Regions from separate parts of the Dokdonella ginsengisoli genome, predicted to be linked through region 1. Evidence: predicted binding sites of a transcription regulator. Region 1 holds the regulator's gene; each other region holds the start of a gene.
The links. The regulator HrcA, encoded in region 1, represses chaperone genes, less so after heat shock. The targets are predictions, from matches to a motif close to TTNGCACTCNNNNNNNNNGAGTGCNAA.
Positions count from the first base shown of each region.

Region 2: a site for HrcA is predicted at 4,055-4,081, ahead of rpoH (RNA polymerase sigma factor RpoH). Genes of this name have one in related genera too.
Region 3: a site for HrcA is predicted at 2,803-2,829, ahead of groES (co-chaperone GroES). Genes of this name have one in related genera too.

Region 1 is NZ_JBHSHD010000010.1:74,692-82,233, forward strand. Features, by position in the region: gene recN (DNA repair protein RecN) at 100-1,770, opposite strand; gene hrcA (heat-inducible transcriptional repressor HrcA) at 1,962-3,020, shown strand; gene grpE (nucleotide exchange factor GrpE) at 3,184-3,714, shown strand; gene dnaK (molecular chaperone DnaK) at 3,933-5,849, shown strand; gene dnaJ (molecular chaperone DnaJ) at 5,975-7,093, shown strand; gene dapB (4-hydroxy-tetrahydrodipicolinate reductase) at 7,260-7,542, shown strand, end outside.
Region 2 is NZ_JBHSHD010000005.1:274,550-282,091, reverse strand. Features, by position in the region: gene ACFO6Q_RS05750 (FG-GAP repeat domain-containing protein) at 1-180, opposite strand, end outside; gene ACFO6Q_RS05745 (winged helix-turn-helix domain-containing protein) at 359-2,803, opposite strand; gene rpoH (RNA polymerase sigma factor RpoH) at 3,168-4,028, opposite strand; gene ung (uracil-DNA glycosylase) at 4,259-4,966, opposite strand; gene ACFO6Q_RS05730 (response regulator) at 4,963-5,814, opposite strand; gene ftsX (permease-like cell division protein FtsX) at 5,811-6,818, opposite strand; gene ftsE (cell division ATP-binding protein FtsE) at 6,815-7,507, opposite strand; gene asnB (asparagine synthase (glutamine-hydrolyzing)) at 7,539-7,542, opposite strand, start outside.
Region 3 is NZ_JBHSHD010000008.1:163,871-171,412, forward strand. Features, by position in the region: gene ACFO6Q_RS11130 (Panacea domain-containing protein) at 1-493, opposite strand, end outside; gene groL (chaperonin GroEL) at 681-2,327, opposite strand; gene groES (co-chaperone GroES) at 2,463-2,753, opposite strand; gene ACFO6Q_RS11145 (endonuclease) at 3,027-5,276, shown strand; gene ACFO6Q_RS11150 (M64 family metallopeptidase) at 5,556-7,542, shown strand, end outside.

The DNA of each region.
Region 1 (7,542 bases):
TTCTTCATCCCGCAAACGCGGGAAAAAGCGTCACCAAGCTTGCGCGGCGACGGCGGCGGGGGAAAAGCCGACGTGCCGCTTCCGAACTTCGATCGTTTCTCAGCGCGCAGCGCTGGCCAGCATCTGTTTCGCGTGCGCCAGCGTCTCGCGCGTGATCTCCACGCCGCCGAGCATGCGCGCGATTTCCTCCTGCCGCGCCTTGCCGTCGAGCGCTTCGATGCGCGTGCGCGTCGAACCGTCGTCGCTGGACTTGCTCACGCGCACGTGCCGGTGTCCCTGGCTCGCGACCTGCGGCAGGTGCGTCACGCACAGCACCTGGCTGCGCTCACCGAGCGCGCGCAGCTTCTGGCCGACGACCTCGGCGACCGCGCCGCCGATGCCCGAGTCGACCTCGTCGAAGACCATCGTGGCGACCGCGTCGCTGCCCAGCGCGGCGACCTCGATGGCCAAGCTGATGCGCGACAGCTCGCCGCCGGAGGCGACCTTGCGCAGCGGGCGCGGCGGCTGGCCGGGATTGGCGCTGACCAGGAATTCGCAGCGCTCGGCGCCCTGCGCGTCGGGTTCGCCGCCGTCCTGCGTCTCCAGCTGCACCTCGAAGCGTCCGCCGCGCATGCCGAGCTCGTCCATCAGTCCGCTGACGGCGTCGCCGAGCCGGCGCGCGGTCGCCGCGCGCTTGCCGCTCAGCGCCGCGGCGACCCGGGCGTAGTCGGCCGCGAGCTTCTGCCGCTCGGCCTGCAGGGCGGCGATGTCGGCACCGGCGCCGCGCAGGCTTTCCAGTTCCTCGCGCAGGCCGTCCGCGTGGGCCTTCAGCTCGGGCATGCGCACGCGGTGCTTGCGCGCGAGTTCGTGCAGCTTGGCCAGCTGCGCCTCGGTTTCGGCCAGGCGTTCGGGATCGAGGTCGAGCGCGTCCTGGTAGCGCGCCAGCGTGTCGTTGGCCTCACCGAGCTGGATCTGCGCCGCGTCGAGCAGTTCGCCGACCGGGGCGAGGCGCGCGTCGAGCGTGGCCAAGTGGCCGATCTCGGCCTGCGCACGGGCGAGCAGGCGCAGCAGGGCGAATTCGTCGTCGCCGTCGAGCCGTTCGGCCAGCGCCGCGCAGCCCTGCAGCAGCTGGCCGGAATTGGCCAGCCGGCGGTGCGTTTCCTCGAGCGCGGCCAGATCGTCGGGGGCCAGCGCGTGGCGGTCGAGTTCCTCGACCTGGTGCGAAAGCCATTCGATGCGCTCGGCATGGTCGGCGCCGCGCGACAGCTCGGCGATGCGCGCGCCGGCCGCGCGCCAGCCACGCGCCAGGCGCGCGGCCTCGGCCAGGTCGGCCGCGTGCTCGCCGAACGCGTCGAGCAGGGCGAGCTGCTGGCCGCGGTCGAGCAAGGCCTGGTGCTCGTGCTGGCCGTGGATCTCGATCAGCCCCGCGGCCAGCGTCTTGAGCTGGCCAAGCGTGACCGGCCGGCCGTTGATCCACGCGCGCGAGCTGCCCTCGCTGCGGATCACCCGGCGCAGCTGGCAGGCGCCGTCCTCGTCGAGGTCTTCCGCGGCGAGCCAGTCCTGCAGGTCGGCGCGGCCGGCCAGGTCGAATTCGGCCGACAGCTCCGCGCGTTCGCAGCCGTGCCGCACCATCGCGGCCTCGGCGCGGCCGCCGGCCAGCAGCAGCAGCGCGTCGACCAGCAGCGACTTGCCGGCGCCGGTCTCGCCGGTGACCACGGTCATGCCCGCTCCGAACGCGATCTCGGCTTCGTCGACGATCGCGAAATCCTTGACGTAAAGACTTTCCAGCATCGCTCGAGCAGCCCCGGAAAAATGCCGCGGAACGCTAGCACGCCGATCGGAAGCGGCCAAGGCAGGGGTTGGCGGAGCGCGGGCGCGGCGGGGTGGCGTTGAATTGCCGCCTCCGCAACCCTATTGATTGGACCGGCGGTGCTTGTTAGCGTCGTTTCGAAGCCGGCGCGGGGGCGCCGCCGTGGACTACGATGGTCTCCCACTCCAGCCACCATTCGCTCGACCCGCGCTCGCGCCGCCTGCTGCGCTCGCTGATCGCGCAGTACATCGCCGAGGGCCAGCCGGTCGGGTCGCGCACGCTGGCGAAATCGTCCGGCCTGGACGTCAGCCCGGCGACGATCCGCAACGTGCTGGCCGATCTCGAGGAAGCCGGTCTGGTCGCGGCGCCGCACACCTCGGCCGGGCGGGTGCCGACCGCGCAGGGCTATCGCGTCTTCGTCGACAGCCTGCTCGAGCTGCGTCCGCTGGGCGAACCTGAGGTCGACCAGCTACGACGCGAGCTGCCGACCGACGCGGCGACGCCGGACCTGCTCGGCAGCGCGACCTCGCTGGTGTCGGAGATGACCCGCTTCGTCGGCGTGGTCAGCGTGCCGCGGCACGAGGAGTTCCCGTTCCGCCACATCGATTTCGTGCCGCTCGACGGCGGCCGCGTGCTGGTGATCCTGGTCTTCACCGACGGCCAGGTGCAGAACCGCGTGATCGCCACGCAGCGCACCTACGCGCCCGGCGAGCTGGAGCAGGTCGCCAACTACCTCAACCAGAACTTCGGCGGCCAGCGCCTGGACGAGATCCGCGCGCGGCTCCTGCGCGAGATGCGCGACGAGCGCGCACGCCTGAACTCGCTGCTGGCGGCGGCGGTCGAGGTCGCCGAGCAGGCGTTCCAGAGCGGCGCCGGCAGCGACATGCTGGTGGCCGGCCAGACCAACCTGATGGGACGCCAGGACGTCGCCGACGTCGACCGCCTGCGCGAGCTGTTCGAGGCGTTCCAGCGCAAGCGCGACCTGCTGCAACTGTTGGAGCGCTGCGCCCGCGCCGAGGGCGTACGCCTGTTCATCGGCGAGGAATCGGGTTTCGCCGCGCTGGACGGGTACAGCCTGGTCACGGCGCCGTACGGCGTCGGTGGCCGCGTGCTCGGCGTGCTCGGCGTGATCGGTCCGACGCGGATGGCCTACGAGCGCGTCATCCCGGTCGTGCAGGCGACCGCGGGCCTCATTTCCGGCGCCTTGAAGCGCGCCCAGCCGACCTCATAAACGCAGCCGTTGCGGGGATTTCCGGGGCGGCGTCTGCCGTCGCGGCATTTTCTTGCGACAATCACCGATTTGAGCGCTTCCGCGACGTTGCGGAAAGTGCATTTTTGAAATGAGCAGTTCGCAAAATCCCCGGCGGATTTTTGCGCGATGCGGAAACGGAGGAATGATGGAGAGCAACGACCCGAAGGCGGCGAACGTCAATTCGCAGCCCAATGGCGACAGCGGGGCCGACAACGAACTGGAAATCCTTTCCCGTCAGCTGGCCGAATGCGAAGCCAAGCTCGCCGAAATGCGCGACACGGTGCTGCGCGAGCGCGCCGAGCTGGACAACCAGCGCAAGCGCCTGCAACGCGATCTGGAACAGGCGCGCAAGTTCGCCAACGAGAAGCTGCTGGCCGATTTGCTGCCGGTGCTCGACAATCTCGAACGCGGGCTGGCGCTGGAGAACAGCGACTACGCCGGTCTTCGCGGCGGCGTCGAGCTGACCCAGCGCGAGCTGGCGCGCGTGGTCGAGGCGAACGGCCTCAAGCCGGTCGGTGCGATCGGTGAAGCGTTCAATCCCGAACACCACCAGGCCATGGCGATGGTCGAGGTCGCCGGGCAGGGCGCCGGGCGCATCGTCGCGGTCATGCAGAAGGGCTACGTGCTGAACGAGCGCCTGTTGCGCCCGGCGCTGGTTTCCGTTTCCAAGTAAGAAGCACTTTTTAAGAGTTGAAGAGTGCGGCCATGGATGGCCGCGGCTAGACCTTTCGAAGGCAGGCCACGAGAATCCGGGCGGTCTGCCCCGATTGCAGCGATCCGGGATGGGCCGCACAAGTGACGATCGCGCTTGAAACATAGGCGCAGAACCCCAGATTCGCCGACAGTCGCGGCTTCAGTGCCGCATCGAATTCAGAGCGGGAGAGTACAGAAATGGGCAAGATCATCGGAATCGACCTCGGCACGACGAACTCGTGCGTGGCGATCATGGAAGGCAGTACGACGCGGGTGATCGAGAACGCCGAAGGCGATCGCACGACTCCGTCGGTCGTCGCGTTCAAGGACAGCGAAGTCGTGGTCGGTGCGACCGCGAAGCGCCAGGCGGTGACCAATCCGAAGAACACCTTCTATGCGGTGAAGCGCCTCATCGGCCGCAAGTTCACCGACGCCGAGGTGCAGAAGGACGTCGGCATGGTGCCGTACAAGATCATCGCGCACGACAACGGCGACGCCTGGGTCGAGACCGCGGAAGGCAAGAAGATGCCGCCGCAGGAGATCTCGGCCAAGATCCTCATGAAGATGAAGAAGACGGCCGAGGACTTCCTCGGCGAACCGGTGACGGAAGCCGTCATCACGGTTCCGGCCTACTTCAACGACAGCCAGCGCCAGGCGACCAAGGACGCCGGCCGCATCGCCGGCCTGGAAGTCAAGCGCATCATCAACGAGCCGACCGCGGCGGCGCTCGCCTACGGCTTGGACAAGAAGGGCGGCGACCGCAAGATCGCCGTGTACGACCTCGGCGGCGGCACGTTCGACATCTCGATCATCGAGATCGCCGAAGTCGACGGCGAGAAGCAGTTCGAGGTGCTGGCCACCAACGGCGACACCTTCCTCGGCGGCGAGGACTTCGACAAGCGCGTCATCGACTACCTCGTCGACGAGTTCAAGAAGGACCAGGGCGTCGACCTGAAGAACGATCCGCTCGCGCTGCAGCGCCTGAAGGACGCCGCCGAGCGCGCCAAGATCGAGCTCAGCTCCTCGCACCAGACCGAGGTCAACCTGCCGTACGTCACGGCCGACGCCTCCGGTCCCAAGCACCTCAACATCAAGCTCACGCGCGCCAAGCTCGAGGCGCTGGTCGGCGATCTCGTCGAGAAGACGATCGGGCCGTGCCGCACCGCGCTCAACGACGCCGGGCTGAAGGTTTCCGACGTCAACGAGGTCATCCTGGTCGGCGGCCAGACGCGCATGCCGAAGGTGCAGGAAGCGGTCAAGGACTTCTTCGGCAAGGAGCCGCGCAAGGACGTCAATCCGGACGAGGCGGTCGCGGTCGGCGCGGCGATCCAGGGCGGTGTGCTCGGCGGCACGGTCAAGGACGTGCTGCTGCTCGACGTCACCCCGCTGTCGCTGGGCATCGAGACGCTCGGCGGCGTGTTCACCAAGCTGATCGAGAAGAACACGACGATCCCGACCAAGGCCTCGCAGGTGTTCTCGACCGCCGAGGACAACCAGTCGGCGGTGACCGTGCACGTGCTGCAGGGCGAACGCGAGCAGGCGCGCTACAACAAGTCGCTGGCCAAGTTCGACCTCGCCGGCATCCAGCCGTCGCCGCGCGGCATGCCGCAGATCGAGGTCACCTTCGACATCGACGCGAACGGCATCCTGCACGTCGGCGCCAAGGACAAGAACACCGGCAAGGAACAGCGCATCGAGATCAAGGCCGGTTCGGGCCTGTCCGAGGAAGAGATCCAGCGCATGGTGCGCGACGCGGAAGCGAACAAGGAAGAGGACAAGAAATTCCACGAGCTGATCGGCGTGCGCAACAAGGCCGACCAGCTGGTGCACGCCACGCGCGCCGCGATCAAGGAGCATGGCGGCAAGGTGCCGGGCGACATCGGCCGCATCGAGGAGGCGCTGGCCGATCTGGAGAAGGTCATGAAGGGCGACGACAAGGCGCAGATCGAGGCGCGCACGGCCAAGCTGGAAGAGGCCGCGCAGTCGCTGCACGCCGCGGCGGCCGCAGGTCCCCAGGCAGCCGGCGACGCGTCGCAGGCCTCGGGCGGTTCCTCGGCGAACGGCGACGACGTGGTCGACGCCGAGTTCACCGAGGTCAAGGACGACAAGAAGTAAGGACGGGATCAGGGATCGGGGATTCGTGATTCGGAAGAGCGACTTCCAATCGCGGGTCCCCGTTCACGTCCGGACACAGCCATGCATCGACTCTCCAATCCCGCCTCTTCGCTCCCGGCGCTTCCATGAGCAAGCGCGACTACTACGACGTTCTCGGCGTCGCCCGCACGGCGAGCGACGAGGAGCTGAAGAAATCCTTCCGCCGCCTGGCGATGAAGTGCCATCCGGACCGCTGTCCGGACGATCCGGCGGCGCAGGAGAAGTTCAAGGAGGCCAAGGAGGCCTACGAAGTGCTGTCGGACGCGCGCAAGCGCGCGATGTACGACCAGCACGGGCACGCCGCCTTCGAGCACGGCGGCGGCCGCAACGGCTTCAACGGCGACGTCGGCGACATCTTCGGCGACATCTTCTCCGACATCTTCGGCATGGGCGGCGGCCGCGGTCGTGCGCGGCGCGGATCGGACCTGCGCTACCTGATCGAACTCGATCTCGAAGAGGCCGTGTTCGGCATCGACAAGCAGATCGAGGTGCCGACGCTGGTCGAGTGCGACTCCTGCGAAGGCAGCGGTTCCGCCGACGGCAAGACCTCCACCTGCACGACCTGCCGCGGCCAGGGCCGCGTGCGCATGCAGAACGGCATCTTCTCGATCCAGCAGACCTGCCCGCACTGCGGCGGCGCCGGCAAGGTCGTGGTCAATCCGTGCCGCGAATGCCGCGGCGAAGGCCGCGTGCATTCCGAGCGCACGCTGTCGATCAAGATTCCGGCCGGCGTCGACAACGGCGATCGCATCCGCCTGAGCGGGCAGGGTGAAGCCGGCCCGAGCGGCACCGTGCCGGGCGATCTCTACGTCGAGGTACGCGTGCGCGAGCACGCGATCTTCCAGCGCGAAGGCGACGACCTGCACTGCGAGATTCCGGTCCGCTTCGCGCAGGCCGCGCTCGGCGCCGATCTCAAGGTGCCGACGCTGGAAGGGGAAACCGAGATCACGATTCCGCCCGAGACGCAGACCGGCAAGCTGTTCCGGCTGCGCGGCAAGGGCGTGAAATCCGTGCGCAGCGGTCGCACCGGCGACCTGCTCTGCCGCATCGTGGTGGAGACGCCGGTGCGGCTGACCGGCGAACAGCGCGAGCTGCTGCAGCAGTTCGAGGCGACCTTCGCCGGCGAACAGGCTTCCGCGCATTCGCCGCGCACGAGCAGCTGGCTCGACGGCGTCAAGCGCTTCTGGGATCGCGTCACTTCGTAGGGAAGTCCGTCCGGAAAGCACTGTCTCGCAGAGGCGCAGAGGCGCGGAGAAAGGCAGTCGAGGAGCGCTTTTCTCTGCGCCCCTGCGAGAGATCTTCTTCGACGTCCGCCTCTGGCGCCTCCGCGTGGCTGGGCTACCATCGCGCTCCTGATCCACGGAGCGCACCATGTCTTCATCGATTCCAGTCGTCCTTCACGGGGCCGGCGGCCGCATGGGGCAGGCGATCCTGCGCGTGCTCGGCGGCCGCGACGACGTCGCGGTCGTCGCCGCGCTGGTGCGTCGGGATTCCCCGTTCGCCGGGCAACCGGTGCATCCCGGATCCGATCGTGCGCTGCACTACGCGAGCACGCTCGCGGCGGACGTCGCCGCGCGAGTGCTGGTCGACTTCAGCGTCGCAGCCGCCTTCGACCACGGCCTCGCGCTCGCGCTCGAGCGCAAGCTTCCCTTCG
Region 2 (7,542 bases), on a different contig from region 1:
GGCGAACGATGCTGCGAAGCAGCAATTGGGATAGTGCATCGCGGCGGGCGCGAAGTCCGGCGCCTCGACGCCGCCGGCCTGCGACGCCGCGCCGATCGCTAGCGGCGCGAACGCCAGCCGGACGACCTTCTCGTGCAGAAACTTCATCAGCGGTGACCTGCGCACACAGCGTGTTTTCATCGGGGACTCCTGCAGACGGATGACGACGCGACGGCGACCGCGAGGGTCGCCGCGTCTGCGGGCGAGTCTGCGCGGCACGGCCGCGCCGTCCACTCCAAGGGCGTTCCAATCGCATGACAACGACACGGGGAAACGACTCCCGCCGCGTTGCAGACGGGCGGCGGACGTGGATCGTCGCTCAGCGCGAGCGGTCGCTCAGGCGCAGGGGACCGCCGTTGCCGGTGGTGCGCAGCTCCAGCAGCTCGGTCGAGATCGCGCGCTCGCCGGCCAGCGCCTGCGCCTGACGCAGCGCGCTGAACCACGGTTCGCGCTGGTCCATGGCATGGAACAGGCGCAGCTGCAGCAGCGCGCAATCGAAGTCGCGCGCGGCCCACGGCGCGACACGGCCGATCACCACCGCCGCCTGCGCGCGTTCGCCGGTAGCCAGCAGGACCGGCGCGTAGGCGCGCGCCACGGCGACGATCTCGGCCGGCACGCCGCGCCGGTCCGCGCTCACGGCGGCAAAACGGAACCAGCGCAGCGCGCGCGCGGAATCGCCGGCGTGCTGCGCCCATTCCGCCATCGCCAGCGCGTCGGTAACGACGCCGGGAACGTCGGCGGCCTGCTCCGGCGGCTCGCGCCGGCGTTCGAGCAAAGCCTCGGCCGACGCCTCCTCGCCGAGCGCGAGCAGCGCGCGCTGGCGGATCAGCACGATGCCGCTGCGTTCGTCGTCGGCGCCGCTGCTCGGCCACTCGGCGAGCGCCGCGGCCGCTTCGTCGGCGGCGGCGCGCCAGTCCTCGCGCACCGCGGCGAGTTCGGCGCCGAGCGCGCGCAGCCTCGCCAGCAGCACGCGGTTGCCCGAGTTCGTGCCCGTGCGCGCCTGCGCCAGCGCCGCGGCGGCTTCGCGATGGCGGCCGCTGCCGATCAGCACCTGCGCGCGGTTGAGCAGCAGGTCCACGCGCTGGTCCGGATCGGTGATGCGTTCGCGCAGCGCCCAGCCGCGCTCGACCGTGGCGGCGGCTTCGTCGCGCTGCAGCATCGCCAGTTGCGCCTGCACGATGCCGGTCAGGCTGAGCAGCAGTTCGTGCAGGGCTCCGAACGACTGGAACCGGTCGGCCGCCGGCAGCAGGTAGCCGAGCGCGGCGGCCGGGCGGCTGCGGAACAGTTCGAGCAGGCCGAGGTTGGCATCGACGCGCGCGACGCCGACCTGGTCGCCGGCGCTTTCCAGGTCGGTGCGCGCGGTGCCGAAGTCGGCCAGCGCCTCGTCGTAGCGCCGTTCTGGCACGCGGCTGTTCGCGCGTCCCGTCAGGGCCTGGCCGATTTCCAGCGCGTCGCGCCCGGGCGTGAGCAGCGCCAGCGCGGCGTCGTAGTCGTGGCTGCTCTGCTCGAATTCGCCGCGGCGCATGCGCACCACGCCGCGCGCGATCAGCACCTGGCCGCGGAAGCGCGCGTCCTGCGCGGCTTCCGGCTGCTTCAGCACCTCGTCCAGGCTCGCCTCGGCCTGATCGAGCTGGCCGGCGCGAAAATCCACCAGCGCGAGCCGGTAGGCCAGCCGCGCCGACGATGCGGCGAGCTCCGGCGAGGCGGTGAGGATCTCGCGCGCGGTGTCCAACTCGTTGGCGAGCATTGCCGCGCGCGCGCGCTGCAGGGTTTCGTCGAGCGTGGCGTCGCGCTCGCCTTCGGCTGGCACGCTGCGGCCGAGCGCCGCGAGCAGCAGATCGGCCGCGCCGCGCATCGCCTGCACGGGATCGCGACCGGTGAAGCGCACCGGCACCGCGATGCCGCTTTCCGGCGCTGCGGCGAGTTCGACCTGCCAGCCCGAAGCGCTGCGCGTCGCCCGCCCGCGCACCAGCAGGCGCGCGCCCGTGGCCTCGCGCAGGTTCGGCGGTTCGCCGCCGGAAGCCGATTCCGGCGCCGACTTCAGCAGCGCCAGCACGCTCTCGCTGGCCGGCGCGCGCAGTCCCGCCTGGCGCAGGCGATCGGCGACGAGGTCCATCGCGCCCAGGCGTATCCACGCGTCCTCGCGCAGGCCGTCGACCTGCAGCGGCAGCACGACGACGCTGTCGGCATGCGTGCCGATGGAGCGTTCCGTCGGCACCGGCTGCGCCAGGCCTTCGGACGGGCGATGCGCGGAGAGCGCCAGCCAGGCGGCTGCGGCAATGAGCAGCGACGCGGCGAGCGCGGCGAGCAGAGCGAAGCGCCGGCGCGGCAAGCGGATGCCGGCGGAAGACGCCGAGGCGATCGTCTCGCCGGAGGGTACAGCGGCGTCCGCCGGCACGAACGTGGGCTCGGCCGCGTCCGCGCCCCCCGCGGCGGATTCCTCCACGACCACGCGCACGTCGGCGACCCAGCGATAGCCGTAGCCGGCGATCGTGCGCACGACGCGCTGCGTGTTGCCGTCGTCGTCGAGCGCGCGCCGCGCACGCAGCACGACCTGGCCGAGCTGCGCATCCGACACGTTCGAGCGACCGAACACCGCCTCGACCAGTTCGTCACGGCCGACCGCGCGCTCGCGATGGGCGAGCAGGTGCTCGATGCATTCGAAGGATCGTCGCGGCAGGTCGACGCGCTGCCCTGCGCGCCACAGCTCGCGCGCGGAAGGGTTGAAGCGGAACGCCCCGAATTCGTATACCTCGACGGTCATCCGGCGAGGTTAGCGCGAGGGTCGCGCAGTGGCGAGTCGGGCCGCCTCCGGCTCGCTCGTACCGGAGGCGGCCCCCTCGGGGCGCCCAATGCCGCGGAGCTCTCGTTCGACCCGTGGGGAAGTCGAGCGAACGAGTGAAGCAGGACACCCCTCCCACAAACCGCCGTGGCGGTCGAAGCTCATAGACGCAGGCCGGCGGTATAAACGGCCATATCTCATCGACGGCCGTCGCTCCACTGGGTACCGGCGCAATGCGATCGGGTTGCGCCGGCGCGAAAACGAAGACGGCCCCGCGAAGGGGGCCGTCGATCCGGGGGCGTCGGCAGCGCCCGCAGGGCGCCGCCGGCGATGGCGCTGCGCCGTCTCAGGCGACGAACAGCGCGCGCATCTTCTTCATCGCATTCGCCTCGATCTGGCGGATGCGCTCGGCCGAGACACCGTACTCGTCGGCCAGCTCCTGCAGCGTCGCCTTCTCGCCGTCCTTGAGCCAGCGGCGCTGGATGATGTCACGCGAGCGGTCGTCGAGCCTGACCAGGCCGCGGTGCAGCGTGTCGAGGCTGGACTCCTCCTCGGACTCCGACTCGACCATGCCGTACGGATCGGCCGAGTGGTCGATCAGGAAGGCGGCCGGCGACGGACGCTCGTCCTCGTCGGCGTCGACCGGCGTGTCGAACGCGACGTCACGGCCGTTCAGACGCGCTTCCATCTCCAGCACGGTCGCGGCCGGCACGCCCAGTTCACGCGCGACGGTGTTGACCTCCTCGGCGTTCATCCAGCCCAGGCGCTTCTTCGACTTGCGCAGGTTGAAGAACAGCTTGCGCTGCGCCTTGGTCGTGGCGACCTTGACGATGCGCCAGTTGCGCAGGATGAACTCGTGCATCTCGGCGCGGATCCAGTGCACCGCGAACGAAACCAGGCGTACGCCCTGGTCCGGATCGAAGCGCTTGACCGCCTTCATCAGGCCAATGTTGCCTTCCTGGATGAGGTCGCCGACCTGCAGGCCGTAGCCGGAATAGCCGCGCGCGACGTGCACGACGAAGCGCAGGTGCGCCAGGACCATCTGCTTGGCGGCGTCGAGGTCGGCTTCGTCGGTGTAACGCCGGGCGAGGTTCTGCTCCTCTTCCTGCGTCAGCATTGGAATCTGGTGAACTGCACTTACATAGGCTTCGAGGCTGCCCAAAGCACTCGGAACCGGGAAATTGCTGGCGACCAGGGCGTTGCTCATGATGAACTCCCGATTGACTATGCATGCTAGCACTCGGGTCCTTGGAGTGCTAAATGCCTTCAGAGTTCCGGCGCTGCTGCGCTCGGGATACTGTACTGACAGTTATAGTACCGAAAAGTTCGTTAATTGCACGTGATTTGTCGTTTATCTGACGCGCCGCAGCGTTCACGTGGCGGACGAAATCTCTAACGGACTGTAAGAAAAGGATTTTCTGGCCTGGAATGGACCGGTCAGCCCGCCTCGAGGCTGGCCCGCGGCGGCAGCGCCCAGTCGATCGGCGCCTTGCCCTGGTGGCTCAGATACTCGTTGGCGCGCACGAAATGGCCGCAGCCGATGAAGCCGCGATGAGCCGACAGCGGCGACGGATGCGGCGCCTTCAGGACGCGGTGGCGGCTCGGGTCGATCAGTTTGCCCTTCTGCTGGGCGTAGCTGCCCCACAGCAGGAAGACCAGCCCTTCGCGCTCGCGGTTCAGGGCGTCGATGCAGGCGTCGGTGAATCCTTCCCAGCCCTTGCCCGCGTGCGAGCCGGCCATGCCGCGCTCGACGGTCAGTACCGCGTTCAGCAGCAGCACGCCCTGGCGCGCCCACGGCAGCAGGCAGCCGTGGTCCGGCCGCGGAATGCCCGGTTCGCGCTGCAGCTCGGCGAAGATGTTCAGCAGCGACGGCGGCGGCGGCACGCCGGGCGGCACCGAGAAGCACAGGCCGTGCGCCTGGCCGGGGCCGTGGTAGGGGTCCTGGCCGAGGATGACGACCTTGACCTGCTCGAACGGGGTGGTGTCCAGCGCGGCGAAGATCTTCGACCCGGGCGGATAGATGACCTTGCCCGCGCGCTTCTCGGCGCGCAGGAATTCCGCCAGCGCGAGCATTTCCGGCCGTTCCAGATAACTGCCGACGCGCGCCTTCCACGACGCCTCGAGCTTCACCCGTTCCTCGCTCATGCCGGCACCCCGGTCCGTCTGCGCAGATGCCGCGACACGCGCAATTGGAACTGCAGCTTGGTCACCAGCAGGCGCTCCTCGATGGGCTTGTGCACGAGATCGTTCGCTCCGGCACGCAGCAGGGCGGCCTGGTTCGCCGGGTTGTCGTCGCCGGTCATCACCAGCACGGGCAGCTCGCCCTTGGAATAGCCGAAGCCGGTGCGGATGCGTTCGAGCAGGTCGCCGCCGGTCAGCTCGCCCTTCAGGTTCACGTCGGTGAGGACCAGGTCCGGCGGCGCCGCGCCGGTGTCGCGGGCCGCCTCCAGCCGCTCCAGCGCCGCCTCGACGCTGAGCACGTGCGCGACCGTGAAGCCGGACTTCTGCAGCATGCGCGTCGTCGCCAGCGCGACCACGCGGCTGTCCTCGACGTAGAGCACTTCGCCCTCGACCGTGGTCGCCGGCGACACGTAGCCGTGGATGAACGCCGCCAGCGCGTCGAAGCCGAGCGACTTGTCGAAATAGTCGGTCACGTCGTCGGACAGCCGCCGCGCGACGAGGCGCTCCTGCACGTCGCCGGACACCACGACGATGGGAATGTAGGCCTGCGTCGCGCTCGCGCGAACGTGGCGGGCGAGCTCCAGCCCGTCCATGTCCGGCAGGCGCAGCGCGGTGGTGACCAGATCGACCACCCCCTCGCCCAGCGTGCGGCGCGCCTCCTCGCCGCTGCCGCAGCCGAGCACGACCGCGTTGGGTAGCTGCGCCTTCAGCACGCGCTCGATCAGCTGGCGCATGACGCGCGAGCCGTCGACGACCAGCACGCGCGGCGCGTCGCTGCCGATGTGGCGGGTCAGGCGGACCGCTTCGCTCATGTCTGCGGCTGCCCCGCGGCGAGATGACGCGCGGTGGCGACGAAGGCACCGAGCCAGCCGAGCAGCGCGCTTGCCCCGATCACCGCCAGCGCGACGAGCACGCCGACGCCGTGCAGCGCGAAGCGGCCGCCGTAGCTTTCGATCACGCGCTGCGCCGGCCCGGCCAGGGCGAGCTCGACCGCGATCACGATCGCCAGCGCGCAGAGGCCGCCGAGCAACCCGTACCAGAAACCGGCGTACAGGAACGGCCGCCGCACGAATCCGTCGCTCGCACCGATCAATTGCATCACCGAAATTTCCGCGGTCCGGGCCTGGATGTCCATGCGCACCGTATTGCCGATCACGAGCAGGGTCGCCAGCGCCAGCAGCGCCGCGATCACCGCGACGATGCGTTCGCCAAAGTGGAGAATGTCGGAAAGTTTACGACGCCACGCGGCGTCGTACTGCACCAGATCGACGCGCGCGTCGGCCTTCAGCTCGGCCAGCAGCGGCGGCGCGTCGAGATCGGTCTTCTCGCCCGGCGTGACCACCAGCACGCTCGGCAGCGGATTGGAGCGCAGCACGTCGAGCGCCTCGCCGAAACCCGACAGCTGGCGGAACTCGGCCAACCCCTGTTCGGGCGTGCGGATCAGCACGGCGGCGACGTCGCCGCGCGCACGCAGTTCGCCGGCGAGCCGGTCGGCTCCCCTGGCGTCGACCGAAGGCTTCAGGAATGCGGTGATCTCGCGCGCCTCGCGCAGGCCGCCGGCGAGATCGCGCGCGTTGTCGAACAGCAGGAAGAACATCAGCGGCAGCGCCAGCGCGAAGCCGAGCACGAGCACGGTCAGCGCGTTCGCCCACGGCCGCGCCGCGAGGCGGCCGAGACTGGAGAAGAAGCTGTACAGATGCTGGTCGCGCCAGGCGGCCAGGCGTTCGCGCCAGGGCACGCGCGGACGGCGCGGCTGCGCGGCGGATTTCGCCGGCGGCGCGGGGCGGCGTACGTTGCGCTCGGCCTGGCGGCTCATGCGCCTCGCCCCGGCCTGGCCGACTCGGGACGGAAATCGTCGATCAGCCGGCCGTGGTCGAGCACCAGCACGCGCTTGCCGAGGCGGCGGACCAGCATCAGGTCGTGGCTGGCGACCAGCACGGTCGTGCCGACCTGGCCGAACTCCGCGAACAGGCCCATGATCTCGGCCGACAGCTGCGGGTCGAGATTGCCGGTCGGCTCGTCGGCGATGATGACCGGCGGCTTCGCCACGATCGCACGCGCGATGCCGACGCGCTGCTGCTCGCCGGACGACAGCGTCGCCGGGGCGGCCTTCTCCTTGGCGAGCAGGCCGACCTTGTCCAGCGCCGCGCGCACGCGCTTGCCGATCTCCTCGCGCGCGGTGCCGGCGATCAGCAGCGGCAGCGCGACGTTGTCGAACACCGTCCGGTCCATCAGCAGGCGATGGTCCTGGAATACCATGCCGATGCCGCGCCGCGCATGCGCGATGCCGCCGCGGCGCACGCGCGCCAGGTCGGCGTGATTGACGACGAGCTGGCCCCGCGTCGGACGCTCGACCAGCCCGATCAGCTTCAGCAGCGTGCTCTTGCCGGCACCCGAATGCCCGGTCACGAACACCATTTCGCCGGCGTCGATCTCGAAACTGAGATCGACCAGGGCGTCCTGACCCGATGCGTAGCGTTTGCCGACCTGTTCGAAGCGAATCACGCGCGCGATTCCCCGCCGTTGCGTACCGATTTCAT
Region 3 (7,542 bases), on a different contig from region 1:
GATCGCTGTCGGGAATCGCAAGCATGTAGGGAATACGGTGATTGAAGCCGCGGCCCGAATCCCAAATCTTAGACCAGGGCCCCAGCTCGTCATGAGTAAAGTTGATCAGCGGCTGGGAACGTTCGCCGCGGAAGCGTTCGGCAAGCTGATGCATGATCCGCAGCTCCCGAGGCGTAAAGTGACTATCGTCGAACGCTGCCTTGGGTACGACCTTGAGCAGGTCGTAGTCGAAAACACGCTCGGGTTGGATTTCAATCGCCTCGGAGAAATCGGGTTGCCACTGCTCCCACTCTTGAAAGAAAGCTGCCGGAACCGGCCCTAGCTTCCACGCACTGTAGTCCAGTCCTGTCACACTGCGACCAGTCTGGCGAAAGTGTTCAAAATCGAGCAGGTAGAGCAATTTGATCAGCTTGATCTTCCCGCAGTGCTCGGTGTTTGAAGCGAAGTAGACAACCGCATTGATCAGCTTCTCACGCTCATGGGGCTTCAGCATGCAATGGCCCTCCAGCGAAGCGTGGGCAGGGTAATGCGCTCGAGGAGTGGCCGCAAGCACAGTCGGAAGTAGTCGTGGAACAAAAAGCCCCGCATCGCTGCGGGGCTTTTCGTGTGGAGCGTCGGCGCGAGGGTTCCCTCGCCCCGGCCCCCTCCCGCACGCGGGAGAGGGTGAAGTACGGACCTTCTTAGAAGTCCATGCCGCCCATGCCGCCCATGCCGCCGCCGGCCGGGCCGTGGCTGTGGGCTTCTTCCTTCTTCGGCGCTTCGGCGACCATCGCCTCGGTCGTGATGACCAGGCCGGCGATCGACGCGGCGTTCTGCAGCGCGGTGCGCGTGACCTTGGTCGGGTCCAGGATGCCCAGCTCGACCATGTCGCCGTACTCGCCGGTCGCCGCGTTGTAGCCGAAGTTGCCCTTGCCCTCGGCAACCTTGTTCAGGATGACCGAAGCCTCTTCACCGGCATTGGTGACGATCTCGCGCAGCGGCGCTTCCATCGAGCGCTTGGCGATCTGGATGCCGTGGTTCTGGTCTTCGTTGTCGCCCTTGAGCTTGCCCAGGCCGGCCAGCGCGCGGATCAGCGCGACGCCGCCGCCCGGCACCACGCCTTCCTCGACCGCCGCACGCGTGGCGTGCAGGGCGTCTTCGACGCGCGCCTTCTTTTCCTTCATTTCCACTTCCGTCGCGGCGCCGACCTTGATCACCGCCACGCCGCCGGCCAGCTTGGCCACGCGCTCCTGCAGCTTCTCGCGGTCGTAGTCGGAGGAGGTCTCCTCGATCTGCGCCTTGATCTGCTTGATGCGCGACTGGATCGCCGCCGCTTCGCCGGCGCCGTCGATGATGGTGGTGTTCTCCTTGGAGATCAGCACCTTCTTCGCGCGGCCCAGATCCTTCAGCGTGGCCTTCTCCAGCTGCAGGCCGACTTCCTCGGAGATGACCTGACCGCCGGTCAGGATCGCCATGTCTTCCAGCATCGCCTTGCGGCGGTCACCGAAGCCCGGCGCCTTGACGGCGGCGACCTTGACGATGCCGCGGATGGTGTTGACGACCAGGGTCGCCAGCGCCTCGCCTTCGACTTCCTCGGCGACGATCAGCAGCGGCTTGCCGGCCTTGGCGACGCCCTCGAGCACGGGCAGCAGCTCGCGCACGTTGGAGATCTTCTTGTCGTACAGCAGCACGTACGGGTCGTCGAGTTCGACCTGCTGGCTCTGCTGGTTGTTGATGAAGTACGGCGACAGGTAGCCGCGGTCGAACTGCATGCCCTCGACCGTGTCGAGCTGGTTCTCCAGGCCCGAGCCTTCCTCGACCGTGATCACGCCTTCCTTGCCGACCTTGTCCATCGCCTCGGCGATCAGCTTGCCGATCGCGTCGTCGCCGTTGGCCGAGATCGCGCCGACCTGGGCGATCGACTTGGAGTCCGCCGACGGCTTGGACAGCTTCTTCAGCTCCTCGACCGCGCCGATCACGGCCTTGTCGATGCCGCGCTTGAGGTCCATCGGGTTCATGCCGGCGGCGACGGCCTTGAGGCCTTCGCGGATCAGCGCCTGGGCGAGAACGGTCGCGGTGGTGGTGCCGTCACCGGCGACGTCGGAGGTCTTGGAAGCGACTTCCTTGACCATCTGCGCGCCCATGTTCTCGAACTTGTCGGCCAGCTCGATCTCCTTGGCGACGGACACGCCGTCCTTGGTGATCGTCGGCGCGCCGAAGCTCTTCTCGAGCACGACGTTGCGGCCCTTCGGGCCGAGCGTGGCCTTGACCGCGTTGGCGAGGGTATTCACGCCGCGCAGGATGCGCGCGCGGGCGTCTTCGGAGAAACGGATTTCTTTGGCTGCCATGGTAGGGCTCCGGGATTCGGGATTCGGGATTGGGGATTCGGAAAAAGCGGAGGCGGGACTTGAGGTGACGGGATCGGATCCGGAGCGGGTCTGCTCTGACGAATCACCAATCTCCAATCACCAATCCCGGCCCTCTCACTTCTCGACGACGGCGATCAGGTCTTCTTCGCGCATGACCAGCAGTTCCTGGCCGTCGACCTTGACCTCGGTGCCGCTGTACTTGCCGAACAGCACGATGTCGCCGACCTTGACCGCCATCGGGCGGACCTTGCCGTCTTCCTGGATCTTGCCGGTACCGGCGGCGACGACTTCGCCTTTGACCGGCTTTTCGGCGGCGGCGTCGGGGATCACGATGCCACCGGCCGACTTCGTCTCGGCTTCCAGACGCTTGATGATGACGCGGTCGTGCAACGGGCGAAGCTTCATTGGAGAGTCTCCGTCAACTGATTGAAAGAAAAGGGGTTTGAGAAAGTTGTTAGCACTTGAATCTTGTGAGTGCCAAGTTTAGCGGCGAACGCTCCCCGAAGAAAGGCTCGCCGACCCGCAGCGACAGATGCAGCCGGCGGCGGACGTTTCAAGAGGCCCGTTCCCGTACCCGTCCGATCCGGGCAGGCCGCGGCGACATGTGCGCGTCACCGCCCCCGCGCTAGACTTCGGCCCGCGTCTACGCTCGGACGCTTGTTTCTGGGGAAATTCCGCATGTCCTTTCGCCGCGACGCCCTGCGGGCGTCCTTGTCGTTGCTTTTCCTTGCGGGCACGGCGCCCGCGTTCGCCCAGTACGTCGCGCTGACCGGCACGCCGGCCACGCAGACCTTCGACTCGCTCGCCTCCGGCGGCACCGGCACGACCCTGCCGGACGGCTGGTACCTCCTCGAGACCGGCAACAACGCCAACACCAGCTACGCCGCCGACGACGGCAGCACCAATTCCGGCAACACCTACAGCTACGGCGCCAGCGGCAGCGGCGAACGTGCGCTGGGCCTGCTGCGCTCCGGTTCGCTGTCGCCGACGGTCGGCGCGCGCCTGCGCAACGATTCCGGCGCGGCGATCAGCGAGATCGCGGTCAGCTACACCGGCGAGCAGTGGCGCCTGGGCGCCGCCGGCCGCGCCGACACCCTGCACGTTCAGTACAGCCTCGACGCGACCTCGCTCGGCGACGAAGGGGCTTTGTGGACCGACGTGCCGGCGCTGGACCTGTCCTCGCCCGTCACCGAAGGCACCGCCGGCAAGCTCGACGGCAACCTCGCCGCGAACCGCAGCGCGATCTCCGGCTCGATCACCGGCCTGAACCTGGCCCCGTCGGCGAGCGTGTGGGTGCGCTGGGTCGACGCCGACATCTCCGGCCCCGAAGACGGCCTCGCGCTGGACGACGTCACGTTCGCGATCGCCGGCGACCCGCCGGTCGACGTGCCGCCGACCGTGGTCGCCGTCGCGCCCGCCGACGGCGCCACCAACGTCGCCCTCGGCGCCGTGCTCAGCGTGACCTTCAGCGAGGAAGTCACGGTGACCGCGCCGTGGTTCACGATCCAGTGCGCGACCTCGGGCAGCCATACCGCCACGGTCAGCGGCGGCCCCGGCGCCTACGCGCTCACGCCTTCGCCGGCGTTCGCCGCGAACGAGAGCTGCACCTGGACGACCCTCGCCGCCGGCGTGGTCGACCGCGACGGCACGCCGGACGCGCTCGCCGCCGACTACGTCGTCACGTTCACCACTGCCGATCCGGCCAACACGCCGCCGACGGTGCTCTCCACGACGCCGGCCGACGGCGCCGCCAACGTCGCGCTCGCCAGCGACGTGCGCGTGACCTTCAGCGAAGCCGTCACCACGACGAGCGGCGCCTTCGCGCTGGCCTGCGACGCGACGCCGGTCACGCTCGCCGAGACCGGCAGCGGCGACTCGCGCACGCTGACCCCCGACACCGTGCTGCCCGCCGGCGCGACCTGCACCTTCACCATCGACGCCGACGGCGTGCGCAACATCGGCGGCGTTGCGATGGCGGCCGACTACACGGTCACGTTCCACGTCGCCAGCGGCACCGTCGAGGGCTACTACGCGCAGGTCAACACCAGCAGTCCGGACCAGCTGCGCTGCTCGCTGCACGCGACCATCCGCGGCCACACCGCGTACCCGTACAGCGGCTCGGGCACCAACACCTGGACCATCCTCGAACTGGCGCAGGAAGATCCCAACAACTCGGGCAAGATCGTCGACGTGTACCGCAACCGCTCCTACACCAAGGTCAGCGACCGCGCCGGCACCGGTTCGGGCATCACCTACAACCGCGAGCACACCTGGCCGAACTCGCTCGGCTTCCCCGGCGCCACCGGCAACCTCGGCCTGCCGAACGCGCCGTACACCGACACGCACATGCTGTGGCTGTCCGACACGCAGTGGAACGCCGACCGCGGCAACAAGCCGTTCGCCAACTGCGCAACCAACTGCGGCGAGCGCACCACCGAAGCCAACGGCGGCGTCGGCGGCGGCAGCGGCGTGTATCCGGGCAACTCGAACTGGGTGAAGACCCCGGACGGCAACCAGGGCTCGTTCGAGGCGTGGAACCACCGCAAGGGCGAGATGGCGCGCGCGATCTTCTACATGGCGATCCGCTACGAAGGCGGCGTCGACCCGGTCAGCGGCCAGAACGAACCCGAGCTCGAACTGACCGACGACCGCAGCCGCATCGTGCAGATGAACAACTACTCGCAGACCGCGTACATGGGCCTGCTCGGCGACCTGCTCGCCTGGCACCAGGCCGACCCGCCGGACGCCGCCGAGCTAGCGCGCAACGAGGTGATCCAGAGCTTCCAGGGCAACCGCAACCCGTTCGTCGACCATCCCGAATGGGCCACGCGCGCCCTGTTCGAATCGATCTCGCCGGCGACCTGCGAACTCACCCCGCCGGTCGACACCGACTCGATCTTCAAGAACGGGTTCGAGGCTGTGCCGTAAGGATTCGAACCCACGCCCCTCCGCGAGAGGGGCGTGGTCCGAACCATCGGAAACTTCTTCACGAGAACCGACGCGAACCCTGCGGTTTTCCGCAGGGTTCATCTTCGCTTTCCTGCACCACTCCCGCGGCTGATGTACATCCCGCCGGTACCGCGCCGATACGTACGAAGTTATTCGTTGACCTGACTCCGCCGCCGTGCTCGAATCGCCGCCAACCAAGGCGGTGGGGATCCGGGCATGAGGATGGGCGTTTGGTTCCTGTTCGCGACGCTGGCCGGCGTGGCCGCCGCGAAGTCGCCCGACGGTCTGGTGCTGGACTTCCGCGCTGACGAGTCCGTCGAGTCCGTCGAACTTCTCGGCGCATCCGTCGCGGACTACGCCGCCTCTCCTTCGTTCCTCGAAGGCCCGACCTGGAGCCTCTCGATCGACGGGGCTTCCGGCGAAGCCTCCTGGACGCGCCGCATTGCGGTGCCGCGCGCGTTCCACCGCGCCGCCGGCGATGGCGTGCGCTTCTGCGTCGTCGTGCCGCGACCGCGGCCCGGATCGCAAGCCGTGATGCGCAACGCGCAGGGGGACGTGATCTGGAGCCGCACGGTCGACGCCGGACTCATCGCGCGGGCCGACCGCGAGGGCGCGCGCGTTCGGGGCGGATTGGCGTCCGCCTATGCCGCGACGGCGAAACTGATGCGCTCGACACCGGCGCGGCTCGATGCGTCGCGATCGGATGCGGCGCGCTCGGTGGAGCGGGAGCCGTTCCGCATCCCGGACGTCGCAGGCAGGCGCTCCGTGGGCCCGGCCCCCGTGCCTGCGGCGAGCACCGACGGACCGCCGCTGCTGGTATCCGGCCGCGTCGACGTCGATCACCTCGTCCTCGTGCGCGCCTACGAGGCGGACACGGGCCGCTTCGTGCTCTCGACGCGGCAGGAGCCGGCGACGGGTACGTTCGAGATGCCGCTGCCGGCGGGCCGCTACGTGTTCGAGGCGGACGACAACCTCATGAACTTCGATCACGTGCTGCTCTACCGCGCTCCGACCCGGACCGCGCCGACGTCGATATCCGCCGATACCACGCTGCCCGACATCGCTCTCGACGACGCCAGCGGCGACTTCGTCCTGTCCGCAAAGCTGCCCTGCCCCGGATCGCAGCCGCCGCTGACGCACTTCACCGTCACCGCGACGTCGGCGGACGGCGCCCGCATCGAACGCCTGATCGAAGCCGAAGGCGCGACGCCGCCGGAACCGGACGGAACCTGCACCGCGCGATACCGGCTGCAGCTCGGCCCGGGCACTTACGCCGTCGAGGCCGCTCCGCTGGGCTGGGAGAGCCGGCGCTACGACGCGTTGCACATTGCGGCGAATTCGCGGATCGAACGGGCCGAAACGTTTTCCGCGGCGGAACGGACCCTGGTCTGGCGCGGCCAGGTCGTCGGCGAATCCGGACAGCCGATTCCGAGCGTCCTGCACTGGCACAACCGGTTGCTGATCAACGACAGGACGTTCGCGGTGTCCACCGACTCGCTCGGCAGGTTCGAAACGCCCTACCGACCGGGCTGGACGGCGCAGTTCGAACCCGCCGACCTTGCCGCGCACGACTCCGCAGCGAGCACGACCGTGGTCATGGCAGACGCCGCTCCGCCCTCGTCGATCGTCCTGCACGACCTGGCGTTTCCGTCCGTGAACGAGGACGGCCTGCTGCGCCTGTACGGCGACGGCAACCGCCGGGCGCGTTTCAACCTCCTGTTCCTCGCGGACGGTTACGCGCAGGCGCGCGAGTCGTACGTCGACAGCAACGGCAATGGCCAGTGGGATGGCTATGCCTGGCAGGATCTGGACCAGGACGGTGTCGTCAGCGACGGCGACAGAGTGACGGCCTACGGCTCGCCGACGCCCGATCCCCTGCCGAACGGCTCCGTCCCGGCCGACTTCAGCGAGCCCTTCACCGATCTGAACGGCGACGGCGTCCTCAGCAGCGACGACGGCGCGCTGTTTCACCGCAGCGCCCGCGAATTCATGCGCGCCCTGCTGGGTGCGGACGTCTGGAACGAGCACCGCGACGCCTTCAATGCCTATGTCCTGTTCGAACCGTCCGAGCAGGCCGGCTACAGCGTCGTGACGGAATCCGGGGAGGCCCTCATCACCCGCCGGACGCGCTACGGCTCGACGCTCGAGCTGGGTCAGCGGCTCCTGTTTGCGGACGAAGAAGCTTTCCGGCACACCGCGCTGGCCGCCTTGCCGGAGGTCGACCTCGTCGTGCTGCTGATCAACC